4 regions of the Streptomyces sp. NPDC056231 genome follow, and region 2 is predicted to be linked to each of the others. Evidence: riboswitches for the same ligand, from Rfam matches in the RefSeq annotation. Region 2 holds a riboswitch; each other region holds the start of a gene.
What was found. A riboswitch is a leader RNA that binds a small molecule or an ion and turns the genes downstream of it on or off. The one in region 2 is predicted to bind cobalamin.
Positions count from the first base shown of each region.

Region 1 (3,663 bases), on a different contig from region 2:
CCGCGACACTGCGGCACTCCTCGTCGCTGAGCTGCCCGGTGACAAATGCCTCCTCCTCGTTGAACTGGGGAAACACGCGTTGCATGAGCTCCTCGCCCTCGTCCGTGAGGCTGAGCAGCACCAGCCTCCCGTCAGTGGGATGACCGGACCGCCGCACCAGCCCCCGCGCCTCCAGAGTGCGCGAAACCCCGGTGAGGGTCCCCTTGGAGATGCCCGCTTCCTCCGCCACGTGCCGCGTCTCGGACTCGCCCCAGATCCACACCACCCACAGCACGACGAACGCCGTCCAGGTCAGCTCGGACTCGCGCAGCACCGAGTTCTCCAGGTGCTGCCTGACCGCGGAGGCGGCGCGGTAGATATTGGCCACCACGGCCATCTGCTCGTGCCGGACCGGAATGCCCCCCAGCTTCGCACCTGCCAGCTTCTCGGCTTCGGTGATGGATCGTTGGCCGGGCACGGGCACACCCCTCCGACGCCATTGCGGCGCCTTGGATCGACGCTATCGTTCGGGACCAAATTGTACGGAGTTCCGGCCGACAGGGCATGTGCCGACGATGTACCTCGAAACCAGTAGTGGACTCCCCTGCTCTGGCCGCACTACGGGAACGCGCTGCCTCATCCGGCAGGTGGCACGGACCGCCCGGGGCGCCGGGTACCGTGGAGCCCGCCGATCCCGTGGACCTTCTTGCGGGCTGCGTGACCCCCGTAGGAACAGATGAGGAACCGATGACGACGAACCGCGGACGCAAAGACGTCATCCGCGACCGGATGGCTGCCACCGGCGAGTCGTACAACGTAGCCGCCCGCAACCTGAAGGCGATGAAGGACATGGGCGCCACCCGTGACGCCGTCCTCACGCAGCGCTGGCGCCCGGCGGACTCGCTCGACGTTCCGTGCCCCTGCGGCGGGACCTGCGAGCCCGGCGAGACCTGCGACCACTGCCATGCCCGGCACCGTCATGTGGCACGCTACCCCGGCAGCGTCACGGATGTGGAGACCTGGGCCGACCGGTACGACTGCATGGGGTGCTCGTCCTCGTACACGCTGATCGTCGTCCTGCACGGCCGCCCCTGGGGTGTCGCCGAGACGGTGGTCCAGGGCGGGGCGGCCGAGCCGATGGTCAGGGCGCGGGTGTTTCCCGGCGTCGCCCACCCGCTGCTGCGCCCCGAGAGCCCCGAGGACGACTGACCGGCTGAGGACGAGGGCGTACCCCGCCGGCCCAGCGGGGTACGCCCTCGTCCGGTGCCAACCGCTGATGCGGTACCGCTGGTCGGTCGGTGTCTGCGGGACGGGGTGAAGGCAGCCGTCGCCGGCTTCCAGCGAGCCGAGGTGACCTGAACCGACAAAATCACCGCACTACCCACGACGCGCGTCGCGGACGTGCTGGGTTTTGTGGAGGGGCGGGACATCGATCCCCTCAGCAACAGTCGGCCGTACTACGAAAGAGTCCTGCCTGAGGCTCGCCGTGATCGCTTGTGGCCGCGGATCCTCACCGTCATCCTGAGCCACTTCCTCTTCCTGCCAGTTTCGGCGCCGCTCCGGTGGCCTCCAGGAACAGTGTGCCGTCGGCGCCTGCGTCTTGGGACGTGCAGTGTTTCAGCAACGCGGAAATCGGGCCGTCGACGAGCCGGTAGCGCACGATCCGGCCGTCCTTCTCACCCTCGACGATGCCGGCGGCCCGCAGAAGACGCAGAGCCTGGGAGACGGCGGTGTCCCGCATCCCGCTGGCGACGGCGAGGTCGGACACGGCGATGGGGCCCGCCTCATGGAGGGCGAGCAGCAAGGACAGACGTCCGGGATCGGAGAGCAGAGAGAAGCGATCGGCCCAGCCGCGTACGCGCTCGGGCTCGCCCATGGCGGCGATGGCATCGCAGACCCGATGGCCGTCAATGGTGCGCCGCCCGGCGTGTTCCGCGGGAACCAGATGCATGGACACATCATCGCAGTCACGCCCTTCACCTGCATACCTGGTCAGTTATGCAGGCTTGCAGCCTTCTAGGGTGGGCGGGCCGTGGTGTTCGGGAAGACCGGTGACAGCCCCCAAGGGCTCAGTCCGGAGCGGCCCTCGCCACTGTGATCGGGAAGTTCCCGCCCCATGCATTGCCACTGGCCTCGCGGCCGGGAAGGCAGGGGCGGGCGCGTTGACCCGTCAGCCAGGAGACCGGCCACGGCAGCACGAAGCTGATCCACGAGGTGCTGGAGCGTGACCGTATGACCGTGTCCCAAGGCGTGCCCGAAACCGCCGCCGCCCCGTCCTTCCGCTGGCGCCGCGAGGACACCGTCCGAACCGCAGGACTGCTGGCCGTGATCGTCGCGCTGCACGTGGTCGCGTTCGGAATCCTGTTTCTGCTCGTGATTCCGCATCACTACGAGGTCGGCACCAAGGCGTTCGGGGTCGGCCTGGGCATCACCGCCTACACCCTCGGCATGCGGCACGCCTTCGACGCGGACCACATCGCGGCGATCGACAACACCACCCGCAAGCTGATGGCCGACGGCAAGCGGCCGGTGTCGGTGGGCTTCTGGTTCGCGCTCGGGCACTCCAGTGTGGTGGTCGTCATGGCCGCACTGGTCGCCGGGGGCGCGAAGCTCGCCGGCACCCTGATGGACGACGGCTCCCGAACCCACCAAGTCCTCGGCACTGTGGGCACCACGGTGTCCGGCAGCTTTCTATATCTCATCGCCGCCCTCAACCTCGTGGCGCTGTTCGGCATCATCCGCGTCTTCAAGGCGATGCGGGCCGGACGGTACGACGAGGCGGAGCTGGAGGCCCACCTCGACTCGCGCGGCTTCATGAACCGCCTTCTGGGGCGGTTCACCAAGTCCATCCGCCGGCCCGGCCAAATGTTCCCGCTCGGCTTCCTGTTCGGGGTCGGCTTCGACACCACGACCGAGGTCCTGCTCCTCGCTCTGGCCGGCAACGGCGCCGCCGCCGGCCTCCCCTGGTACGCGGTCCTGTGCCTGCCCCTCCTCTTCGCGGCGGGCATGAGCCTGTTCGACACCCTGGACGGCACGTTCATGAACTTCGCCTACCAGTGGGCGTTCTCGAACCCCGTTCGCAAGGTGTTCTACAACCTCACGATCACCGGCCTGTCCATCGCGGTGGCCTTCTTCGTCGGCACGATCGAGCTGGTCGGCGTTCTGCACGACAAGCTCGCCCTGAGCGATGACGTCACCGGCTGGATCGCGGGCCTGAACCTGGACAACGTCGGCTATGTCATCGTCGGCCTGTTCGTGGTCGTCTGGGCCGTGGCCATCGCCTACTGGCGGCTGGCCAAGGTCGAGGAGCGCTGGAGCGCCCGCACCGCAGACGCCGCCTGACGGCGGCAGAAAGAGACCACCGCCGACATCTTCGAGGCCATCGAGCACGCCTCAGGGCGACGGTGAAGCCTGAAGCTGCAGGACAACCAGTTGCGGCGCATGGTGGTGCCATGGATGAGCACCCTCCTGTGGTCGTGCTTCCGCCCTCGCCGGACGGTGGGCGGCAGGTGACGATCCACGGCGAGCGCGTAGGCACCGCCTACAGCCTTTTCGACGTGCTCGATTTCCTCCACCGCGCCGGCTTGCCCATCAAGGATCGCGCGATCGACGACCCCGAGCTGATCGAGTGGCGCGGCGGCGGACCATACGACTGGAACAACACCGCGCTGCCCTGACCCCGCT
Region 1 is NZ_JBLVKW010000053.1:23,226-26,888, reverse strand. It holds gene ACNPQM_RS30685 (MarR family winged helix-turn-helix transcriptional regulator) at 1-457, opposite strand, end outside; gene ACNPQM_RS30680 (hypothetical protein) at 727-1,188, shown strand; partial or broken gene ACNPQM_RS30675 (ArsR/SmtB family transcription factor) at 1,595-1,930, opposite strand; cobalamin riboswitch at 1,996-2,185, shown strand; gene ACNPQM_RS30670 (HoxN/HupN/NixA family nickel/cobalt transporter) at 2,212-3,321, shown strand; gene ACNPQM_RS30665 (hypothetical protein) at 3,432-3,656, shown strand.
Region 1: linked by a shared signal. The riboswitch ahead of ACNPQM_RS30670 (HoxN/HupN/NixA family nickel/cobalt transporter) and the one ahead of ACNPQM_RS00720 (prenyltransferase/squalene oxidase repeat-containing protein) in region 2 are both predicted to bind cobalamin.

Region 2 (3,663 bases):
CGATCTCCTCGTACCGCACGGCGAACGCGTCCTTGATCCGCGTGACCACCTCGATCCGCTCGTCCAGGGACGCGCGCGGCCAGGGCCCTTCGTCGAAGGCCCGGCGGGCAGCGGTGACGGCCCGGTCCACATCCGCTTCGCAGGCGTGCGGCACCCGGCCGATGACCTGCTCGGTGTGGGGCGATATCACCTCGATGACGTCCCGGCCGAGCGGATCGACCAACTCCCCGCCGATGAACAGTTTTCCGTGTTCCACAAGCTCGGTCATGGCTGCTGCCTCCCGCGACCCGGCACGTACCGACTCCGCACCTGACTTCACACCTGACTCCGTGTCAGAACTGATATCAGTTCCAGTTCCAGGAGTCCACGCATCGGACATCCACCACATCTTCCCCTTCGATCCGCGGTGACCGGGGGAACTACGTTCCCTCGCTGACCCGTTGACCCGAAACCGATAGCCGTCCTGGGCTACTAATGGAACGAGTTCTCGTTACAGTGGGCGTGGCGCAACACAGCCGCGGGCGGGGACGGGAGAGGGGAAGCCCCATGACACAGGTGACCGAGCACGGTGGCGGCGTGTGGTCCATCAAGGTCCCGATCCCGGACAACCCGCTCGGCCACACCCTGGTGCACGTCCTCGACACCGATCGCGGGCCGGTCCTCGTCGACACCGGCTGGGACGACCCCGACGCCTGGGACACCCTGGTCGCCGGAGTCGCCGCCGCGGGTGTGGACATCGCCGGCATCCACGGCGTGGTCATCACCCACCACCATCCCGACCACCACGGACTCTCCGGACAGGTCCGCGAGGCGTCGGGGGCGTGGATCGCGATGCATGCCGCGGACACGGCGATCGTGCGCCGTACCCGTGAGTCCGAACCGGGCACCTGGCTGACCTACCTGGCGGCGAAGCTCGCCGCGGCCGGCGCACCCGAGGAGCACCTCGCCCCGCTGCGCGCCGCCCGCACGGGCGGCGGCCGGATGCGCACGCTACCCGGACTGCGCGCCGCCCTTCCGGACCGGGAGATCGTCCCCGGCGAGCTGCTCGACCTCGCGGGCCGGCGGCTCCGGGCGATCTGGACGCCGGGCCACACCCCCGGCCATGTCTGCCTGCACCTGGAGGAGGACCATCCGGCCGATCTGCCCGGCCGCGGCCGCCTCTTCTCCGGCGACCATCTGCTGCCCGGGATCAGCCCCCACATCGGGCTGTACGAGGACCCGGACGACGCGGCGGTCACCGACCCCCTGGGCGACTACCTGGACTCACTGGAGCGCATCGGCCGGCTCGGGGTCGCCGAGGTGCTGCCCGCCCACCAGCACGCGTTCACGGACGCGGCGGGACGCGTACGGGAACTCCTCGACCATCACGAGGAGCGGCTGACCGGACTGCTCGCTCTGCTCGCCACCCCGTTGACGCCGTGGCAACTGGCCGAGCGGATGGAGTGGAACCGGCCCTGGGAACAGATCCCGTACGGCTCGCGGAACATCGCCGTCTCCGAGGCGGAGGCCCATGTGCGCCGGCTGGTGAAGCTGGGGCGCGCGGAGGCGGTGCCCGGCAGCGGGCCGGTGACGTACGTCGCGGTGTGAGGCAGCCCTCCGCCCGAGGTGAGCGTGCTACGTCCCGGTAGAGTGTGCGAGTCGTCATCATGCCCGTTCAGGGGGAAGCCGGTGCAAATCCGGCACTGACCACGCAACCGTGAGCCGCCGACACAGCGGTGAGTCGGGCTGCCCTGTCCGCGGTCGTGACCGGCTCGCGTCACCGGAACCCCGGTGACCGGCACCGTCGAGGAATACGGGGCCGGAGCCTGGTGCCTGTGTGTGCCTGTGCCCGGTTCCCCACAGGAGAGGCCCAGCCCGCCATGACCGTACGCCGCAGCGCAGCAGCGCTCGCCGCCATCGCCACCGTGCTCTGTGCGGCCGCTGCCCCGGCCGCGGTCGCGGCGCCGTCTCCCTCCCCCACCCCGTCCGTCGCGCTGCCCTCCGGGCTGTACGGCACCAAGGACCCGACGTACGACGGGGTCTGGCGGCAGTCGCTGGCGTTCCTCGCCCAGCGCGTCGAGGGGGTCGTGCCCGCGACGAAGTCGGTGGACTGGCTGATCGCCCAGCAGTGCGCGAACGGCGCCTACGCCTCGTACCGCGCCGATGTCTCCAAGGCGTGCGACGCCAAGACCACGCTGGACACCAATGCGACCGCCGCCGCGGTGCAGGCGCTGGCGGAGGTCGGCGGGCACGGCGACATCGTCAACAACGGCGTCCGCTGGCTGAAGTCCATCCAGAACGAGGACGGCGGCTGGGGCTACAACCCGGGCTCCCCCAGCGACGCCAACTCCACCTCGATCGTGATCGGCGCGCTGGCCCGGCAGGGCCAGCGGATCGGCGACATGACGAATCCTGGCGGCAAAACCCCGTACGACGCGCTGCTCGCTCTCGCGATCCCGTGCGGCGGCCCGGACGGCGGCGCGTTCGCCTACCAGCCCGACAAGGGCGGGAAGCTCGCCGCGAACGCGGACGCCACCGCGGCCGCCGTGCTCGGCTCGATGGGCAAGGGGATGGCCGCCGGAGACAACGCCGCGGTCGCAGGCAAGCCGCCGGCCTGCCGGAAGGGCGACGTCGTCAAGCCGGAGCAGGCCGCCCGGAACGGCGCCTTCTACCTCGCGGACGCCCTCGCGAAGAACGGCAACCACCTGAACCTGCCGCCGATGCCGGGCGCCGACGACACCACCCCGCAGCCCGACGTCGGCAACACCGCGGACGCGGTCGTCGCCCTGGCCTCGGCCGGCCACAAGAACAAGGCGGCCGGCGCGGTCGGCTGGCTGCAGAAGAACTCCAGGAGCTGGGCCGAGGAGGGCGGCCCCGCCGCCTACGCCCAGCTGGTCCTGGCCGCGCACGCGACCGGCGCCGACGCCCACGACTTCGGCGGCGTCGACCTGATCCGGGAACTGAACGCGAGCGGACCCGCGCCCGCCGCCGTCATCACGCCCAGTGAGACCCCGGACGACTTCTCGGCCGAGGCCGGCACCAGCGACGACGCCGGTCTCGGAGTGTGGTGGCTGGTCGGTATCGGCCTCGCCGCCGGTGCGGGTATCGGCTTCCTGATCAGCAGCCGCCGGAAGCCCCAGCAGCCGTGAACCGAGCGGGAAATCGTGCGGGGAATGCGTTCGGCGGACGGGTGGCCGTCGCGCTGCTGCTGGTGCTCGGCGCCGCTCTGACCGTGCTCGGCGCGGGCACCGCCCATGCGGCCGGCTACCGCTACTGGTCGTTCTGGGAGGGCAAGGGGTCCGGCTGGGCCTATGCCACCCAGGGCCCCTCGCTCGTCCGGCCCGCCGACGGGTCGGTGCAGGGCTTCCGGTTCTCCGTGAGCGAGGACTCCCAGGACTCGGCGAAGCCGCGCCGCGCCCCCGACTTCGCGACGGTCTGCGCGGACACCCCCGCCAAGGGCGGCACCAAGCGCGTCGCGCTCGTCATCGACCCCGGCGCGCCGGCGGACGCCCCGGCCGGGGAGACACCGCCCGCGCTGCGCACCGCCTGCGCGCAGGTGGCCCCCGGGGCGAGCACCGCCGAGGCGCTCGCCTCGGTGGCCAAGCCGCTGCGCTACAACAGCGATGCCCTGCTCTGCGCGATCTCCGGCTACCCCGCCTCGGGCTGCGGCGAGCAGGTCTCCGG
Region 2 is NZ_JBLVKW010000001.1:157,960-161,622, forward strand. It holds gene ACNPQM_RS00710 (aldehyde dehydrogenase) at 1-268, opposite strand, end outside; gene ACNPQM_RS00715 (MBL fold metallo-hydrolase) at 547-1,587, shown strand; cobalamin riboswitch at 1,619-1,753, shown strand; gene ACNPQM_RS00720 (prenyltransferase/squalene oxidase repeat-containing protein) at 1,860-3,128, shown strand; gene ACNPQM_RS00725 (SCO2322 family protein) at 3,170-3,663, shown strand, end outside.

Region 3 (3,663 bases), on a different contig from region 2:
TCGCCCGTGAGCTCGACGATCGCGTATCCGTATTCGACGACGATCGACAGGTCGACCGCCGTCTGGACCTCGCCGACCTCGACCTTGACACCGCTGGTGACGGACTGACCTCCCGCTCCGGGCACCCGTTCCCGCACAGCGCCCACACCGCGGGCGAATCCCCCTCCCATGCCCTGGACTCCGGGCACGCCCCGGGCCGCCAGCCCGGCGATCTTCGCCACCACGCCGTCGGCGATCGTGGTTCGGCCCCGCGATCCAGGTTCCGTTCTGCGGTTTCCGCCGTGCGGTCCTGCTCCGTGCACGGCCTCGGATTGTGGGCGGGTGGTCTCGGGTTTCACCTGCGTTTGATCGGTCATGGCCGGTCGCCCTTCCGACGAGAAGGTGGATTCGAACGCTTTGGCCAGTTTACGTACCATTTGTCAACATTGCGCGAGTGATAGGGGTATGCGGGCGGATTCACGGGCGGATTCACGGGCGGGTCCGCCGCAGAGGGGATGGGTGGGATTCCGCGGTTCGTCACGGAGACGGCTCGCCCGCCCACCGTCTGTCCGCTGCGCTGGTGACCGCAGACGAAAGGTCGGCCCAACGATGCACCGGTGGCAGGGCCGTTGCGGTTCGCTGCGGTGTTCTTCGTCCAGTGGGACGGCTGCTGCGCCACACTCCGATCGTGGTCTTCCTGCCACAGGTGGCGAACCTCGGGGGCCTACACCATCCTGGGCTCCGCCTCCACGACCGCTTCGGTCGCACCGTTGACGAACTCGGACAGCCCGACCGGTCGTCGGGGATGCTGTGACCTGACGTCACCGGCAGGGCGGGCCGGTCCGGCGGTGGCGGGCGACGGGTTACGGGGCGTCGGTTCCGGTGTTCAAGGACCGGCCACAGCGCAGGTTCCAGCGGCCGGACCGGCCGCTGAGCTCTGTCAGTGTCAACGGGGCGACGTCCAACCGCCAGAACGCCTGCGGCGGAAGGCCCAGCGCATGCACGATCGCGGCGCGCACCACCGCGGGTTCGACCACAGCGATCAGGCGGCCGTCCCCGGCGCCGTCCCGATGCAACGAGTCCAGCCAGCCGCCCACTCGCGCACACAGGTCCAGTAGCGACTCGCCGCCGTGCGGTGCCGCCGAAGGGTCGGACAGCCAGGCCGACACCGCCTCCGGCTCGGCCTCGCTCACCTCCGCCAGCCGCTGCCCGCTCCAGCGCCCCAAGTTCCAGCCGTGGAGGACCGGTTCGGGCTCGGAGTGCAGCCCCAACGCCTCGGAGGTCCCGGCGCACCGTTCGTCCGCTCCGCACACCCGGCGATCGGCTGGAGGCACCGCGGCAGCGGCCGCACGCGCCCGCCGGACACCGGACGCGTCGAGCGGGGCGTCGCCGTCGAAACGGGCTTCACGCAACGCCGCATTGAGCGCCGGTGAGATCAACATCACGTGCACCGTCAACACCGGTGTCAACTCCCTGAACTGTGGCCTTTCGGGTAAGCACACCATGGCATCCGGGCCTCCCGGCCCCGCAGTCGGCGCCATGGCGGCGCGTGCCCGCAGGCGGTATGGTCGCGACGAACATGACGACGGTGTGACGGAAGTCCGGTGAGAATCCGGCACGGTCGCGCCACTGTGAACCCGTACTCCTGCGGGAAGTCAGACCCGGCACCGTCGTCTCAGGCACCACGATCGGGACGCGTGTTCCCTCAGGAGGTTCTGCCATGGCACAGACTGCTGCCCCCGCAACCGTCGCCACCCCCGCCATCACCCCCATCTCACTGAAGGCCATTGCCCCGTGGGCGGTCTTCTTCGGCATTCTCATGCTCGTTCTGCTGTACTTCGTCGGCGCAGAGCAGGGTGCCACCGCCGTCATCTCCGGCGAAGGTGTCCACGAGTGGGTCCACGACGGCCGTCACCTGCTCGGTTTCCCCTGCCACTGACGCGCTGCACACCTCAGGGGAACCGTTCATGAACTCCATATCTGTCAGAGCGCTGCTCGTCCGCGGCATGCTGGCCGGACTTGCCGCGGGCGCGCTCGCTCTTGCCGTCGCCTACTTCCTCGGCGAATCCCGGGTGGACGCGTCGATCGCGCTCGAAGAGGCTCACAGTCACGAGCACGGCGGTGAGGAACTCGTCAGCCGTACCATGCAGTCCACCGCGGGTCTCGCCACCGGTGTCCTGGTCTTCGGCGTGGCGATCGGCGGCATCGCCGCGCTGGTCTTCTGCTACGCACTCGGCCGCATCGGCAGGTTCGGCCCGAGAGCCACGGCCGCATTGATCGCGTTCGGCGCCCTGCTGACCGTGTACGTCGTGCCGTTCCTCAAATACCCGGCCAATCCGCCGGCTGTCGGAAATCCCGACACGATCGGCCAACGCACCACCTTGTTCTTCCTGATGGTCGCCCTCAGCGTGCTGTTGGCCGTCGCTGCCGTCATCTTGGGCAAGCGGCTGGCTCCCCGCCTGGGCAACTGGAACGCGTCCATCGCCGCGTCCGCCGCCTATGTGCTCGTCATCGGGCTGGCCTACGCCTTCCTGCCCTCGTTCAACGAGGTCGGCAAGGACTTCCCGGCCAGTCTGCTGTGGGAGTTCCGCCTTGCCACCCTCGCCGTTCAGGCCACGCTGTGGACCACTTTCGGTCTGGTCTTCGGCTATCTGACCGAGCGGCTGCTGGCGCCCAAGGCCGGCGCAGTGACGGCCGGGGACGGTCCCACGTCCCACGCGGCCGCCGCTGCGAGCTGAGGCGCCGGCCGACTCGTCGGCCGTATGACGGCAGAACCCACCGGGATGCCCCGGTGGGTTCTGCCGTCTATGCGGCGTCCGTCGCGTCGGTCGCTTCAGTCACGTACGTCGGATGCGTTGTGTCCGACGCCTCCGATGGCTCCGGCGTGTCCGACCAGTCGATCAAGAAGTGCTTCAGCCGGTCGTCCGCCCTGACGAAGCGCATTCCTGCTGCCATCATGACGTGGTGGGACGCGATGTTGTCGAGGTCGGCATCGCCGATCACGGCGGCGACACCCTCGCCGCGGGCGAACTCCAGCAGTGCCCGCAGCGCCTCGGAGGCGTACCCCTTGCCGCGCGCCGCAGGGGTCAGGCCGTAGCCGATTGTCACCTGCCCCTCCGCGTCCGGAACGCCGTGAAAGCCCACTCCGCCTATGGTGTGTCCGTCCTGACGGAGGCGGATCTCGTAGGCGCCGAACGGCTGGGGATTGCCGGTGTCGGCGCAGTGCTCCAGGAAATGCCGGGCCCCGGCCGCGTCGCCGTCGCCGGGGTACTCCGGTGCCCATAGGGCACCCGGCCCCGGACGGCGGGCCACGATGTTCTCCGCCTCGGCGGGACTCAGCGGGTGGAGTACGAGTCGAGGTGTCAGAAGATCTCTCATGACTCGTCGGACTATCACGGCGGCGAGGTTCGGCGCACCGGAATTATCGGAGTTTTTGCTGTCGGAAGGAGTGGGCGGCCGGGTCGGCATGCGCACGCCGACCCGGCCCACCGCCTGAGGCGGCGTGAGGAGGGCGGGGCTTCTCCGCCGGACAGCGTCCGTCCCGAAGCCCCGCCGGCTCAGCTGCTCACGTCCTCCCCGAAGTCCCCGGACATCGCCGCCGCCATCCGCAGATGAGGCTTCGCCTCCTCCTGCCGGCCCTGCCGCTCCAGGGTGCGGCCGAGCATCAGCCGCGCGTAGTGCTCC
Region 3 is NZ_JBLVKW010000029.1:33,188-36,850, forward strand. It holds gene ACNPQM_RS22340 (Asp23/Gls24 family envelope stress response protein) at 1-356, opposite strand, end outside; gene ACNPQM_RS22345 (histidine phosphatase family protein) at 843-1,421, opposite strand; adenosylcobalamin (AdoCbl) riboswitch at 1,548-1,696, shown strand; gene ACNPQM_RS22350 (CbtB domain-containing protein) at 1,700-1,918, shown strand; gene ACNPQM_RS22355 (CbtA family protein) at 1,947-2,717, shown strand; gene ACNPQM_RS22360 (GNAT family N-acetyltransferase) at 2,785-3,357, opposite strand; gene ACNPQM_RS22365 (tetratricopeptide repeat protein) at 3,537-3,663, opposite strand, start outside.
Region 3: linked by a shared signal. The riboswitch ahead of ACNPQM_RS22350 (CbtB domain-containing protein) and the one ahead of ACNPQM_RS00720 (prenyltransferase/squalene oxidase repeat-containing protein) in region 2 are both predicted to bind cobalamin.

Region 4 (3,663 bases), on a different contig from region 2:
GACCCGGTTCGCCTTGTCGATGTGCCCGCACTGGGCGCAGGTGCGGGAGGTGTACGCCGGGTCGACGTACACCACCGGCACTCCTGCCCGGCGGGCCTTGTACACGATGAACTCTCCCAGCTGGGCGAAGGCCCCGGTGTGGAGCGTGGCCCGTTGGGGCTTGCGAAGCCGTACCCTCGCCCGGATGCCCGTGAGGTCTTCCAGGGCGATTCCGCGCGAGGTGCGTTCAGCCTCGGCCACGATATGTTTCGCGATCTTGTGGTTGATGTCCCGGGCCCGCCGCGCGTCCTTGCGGCGCCGCCGTACGGCGCGGCGCATGGCGGACTTGGTGTTCTTCTTCTGCAGCTTGGTGCGCAGCTTCCGGTCGCGGAGCCGCATGCGGTTTAACTGCCGTCCGGCCATGATGCGGCCGTCCGAAGTGGTGGCGATGTTCACGATCCCCAGATCAACCCCAAGGAAATCCACCGGATCGGTATTCAGTTCCGCTTCGGGCACCTCGCAGGTCGCGACCAGGTACCAGCAGCCGTCCCGGCACACCAGATCCGACTCACCCTTGCGATAGCGGGCGAGGGTGGCCAGCTGCTCCGTACTGCCGGTGAACGCGACTCCCTTGACCCGCCCGGCAGTCGTCCAGATCGAGACGGTGCGCGTGTCCATCTGCCAGGACAGCATCCGGTCGTCATAGGGCTGGGCCGCATGAGACCGGAAGGAGACCGGCTTGCCGGTGGTCTGGCGGTGGCGCTTCGTGCCGGGCCTGCCGAGGTTCCCCGCCCGCAGGTTCGCCTGCAGCGTGGTGTACGCGTCGCAGGTCTTCTTGATCACGTGCTGGGCGGCCTGCGCTCCCAGCCCCCACCGCTCCTTCACCTCGGCGTAGGTGTGCTCGCGCAGCGCGAAGTTCCGGAACGTTGCCCTCTCGAACGCAACCTCACTCGCCCACGAGGCTGCCTCGTTGCAGGCACGCAGGGTCGCCTCAAGTGCCGCCGCCTGCACGGACGTCGGTAAGAGCTTGACCTGCACCACCAGCTTCACCCGGCCAGACTAACGCCCAAGATTGACCCACGTCCTGAGATTAGGCACTACACACCGATATACACGGAGGAAGAATGATCATTCACACCCTGCACGCCCACTTGGTCTTCATCCCCACATATGGCGGGGCGTGTTCACCGACGAGATCCTGATGCGCTGCGCGCAGGTCATGGGGGGACGTAAGCGGACTTCGGTACCACGCTGGTCGAGTTCAACGGCAAACAGGACCAAGCACGTTCATCTCCTGGTCCACTACCCGCCCAAAGTCGCGCTCTCCGAACTCGCCGGCTGCCTCAAGGACGCCTCCAATCGCCACCTCCGACAGGACTCGCCCGACCCCACCCACAAGCACCTGTGGGGCCAGCACTTCTGTCTGGTCACCGTCCCGCTTCGCCCCGTCCTGCGGCGGGGCACCCCTGTCCCTCATCAAGGAGTACATCGAGCAACAGAAACGACCCACCTGACCTTCGAAACTGTTCCAGCACTCCGCACCTACGAGCCACGGGAAACAATTCCTCCCGGGCCCAAGCATCGGGGCTCCTTGTACGATCATGCTGAACCCGTACGACACAACATGTGGGGGCCGCCTCATCGGGCGGCCCCCACATGTATGCTCATGCTCGCTGTCGCTGCAGGGAAATCCGGTGCGAATCCGGAACTGTCCCGCAACGGTATATTCGGGTCCCTTTTGCGCACCCTGAAAGTCCGAGGACCTGCCGACAGCGCGTCCGGCTCGACCGATCCGGACGCCCAGACGTCCGGGCCTCGCGGATGGGCCGGTGGACGCCGCACGCAGTGCTGCCCTCCTTCTTCGGGCATGCCTCCGTGTGGCTGCCCCGCTCACCCGCCGGCCCCGAGCCGAGCGAGGGAGAGCACCACGTGACCATCGCGCCAGCCGATCCGGCTTCAGTCGCCGAGTCCGCGGGAACCACGAACGACGGACCTGGGACCGCACTGCTGCGGACCCTGACCGACCTCACTGCCGATCTGCCCGACACCGACCCCGGCCGCGTCGCCGCCGCCGCGCTGCGCGGACGCAACGCCGCGTCGGACGAGTCGGAGTTGCGCACGCTGGCCACCGAGGCCGCCGCGGGTCTGATCGCCGAGGACCCCGCGTACTCCCGGCTCGCCGCCCGCCTCCTGACCCGCACCATCGCGGACGAGGCAGCCGGTCAGGGCGCGCTGTCGTTCTCCGCCTCGGTCGCCGTCGGCCACCGCGAGGGTCTGATCGCGGACCGTACGGCCGCGTTCGTGGCGCTCCACGCGGCCCGGCTCGACGCGCTGGTCGAGCAGTCCCTCGCCGACGGCGCCGACGACCGGTTCGGCTACTTCGGGCTGCGGACACTGCACAGCCGCTATCTGCTGCGCCACCCGCTCACCCGCCAGGTCATCGAGACGCCGCAGCACTTCATGCTGCGTGTCGCCGCCGGCCTCGCCGAGGACGAGTCGGTGCGCGCACTGGACGAGGTCGCCGCGCTGTACGGTCTGATGAGCCGCCTCGACTACCTCCCCTCCTCCCCCACACTCTTCAACTCCGGCACCCGGCACCCGCAGATGTCCTCCTGCTATCTGCTGGACTCACCGCTGGACGAGCTCGACTCCATCTACGACCGCTACCACCAGGTGGCGCGGCTCTCCAAGCACGCGGGCGGCATCGGCCTCTCGTACTCCCGGATCCGCGCCCGCGGTTCGCTGATCCGCGGCACCAACGGGCACTCCAACGGCATCGTGCCGTTCCTGAAGACGCTCGACGCTTCGGTCGCCGCAGTGAACCAGGGCGGCCGCCGCAAGGGTGCCGCCGCCGTCTACCTGGAGACGTGGCACGCCGACATCGAGGAATTCCTGGAGCTGCGCGACAACACGGGCGAGGATCAGCGGCGTACGCACAACCTCAACCTGGCGCACTGGATCCCGGACGAGTTCATGCGCCGGGTCGACGCGGACGGCGACTGGTCGCTGTTCTCCCCCGCCGACGTGCCGGAGCTGGTCGATCTGTGGGGCGACGAGTTCGACGCCGCCTACCGGGCCGCCGAGGCCAAGGGCCTGGCCCGCAAGTCGATGCCCGCGCGTGAGCTGTACGGCCGGATGATGCGGACGCTCGCCCAGACCGGCCAGGGCTGGATGACGTTCAAGGACGCCTCCAACCGGACGGCCAACCAGACCGCCGAGCCGGGCCGCGTCGTCCACTCGTCGAACCTGTGCACCGAGATCCTCGAAGTCACCGACGACGGCGAGACCGCCGTCTGCAACCTCGGTTCGGTCAACCTCGGTTCGTTCGTGGCCGACGGCGGCATCGACTGGGAGCGGCTGGACTCCACCGTCCGTACCGCCGTGACGTTCCTCGACCGGGTCGTCGACATCAACTTCTACCCGACCGAGCAGGCCGGCCGCTCCAACGCCCGCTGGCGTCCGGTGGGGCTGGGCGCGATGGGGCTCCAGGACGTCTTCTTCCGGCTGCGGCTGCCGTTCGACTCCCCCGAGGCCCGCGCGCTCTCCACGAAGATCTCCGAGCGGATCATGCTCGCCGCGTACGAGGCGTCCTGCGACCTCGCCGAGCGGTCCGGGCCGCTGCCCGCCTGGTCCGAGACACGCGCCGCCCGCGGCGTGCTGCACCCCGACCACTACGACACCGAG
Region 4 is NZ_JBLVKW010000042.1:47,635-51,297, forward strand. It holds gene ACNPQM_RS27405 (RNA-guided endonuclease InsQ/TnpB family protein) at 1-1,029, opposite strand, end outside; partial or broken gene tnpA (IS200/IS605 family transposase) at 1,104-1,493, shown strand; cobalamin riboswitch at 1,633-1,765, shown strand; gene ACNPQM_RS27415 (ribonucleoside-diphosphate reductase subunit alpha) at 1,909-3,663, shown strand, end outside.
Region 4: linked by a shared signal. The riboswitch ahead of ACNPQM_RS27415 (ribonucleoside-diphosphate reductase subunit alpha) and the one ahead of ACNPQM_RS00720 (prenyltransferase/squalene oxidase repeat-containing protein) in region 2 are both predicted to bind cobalamin.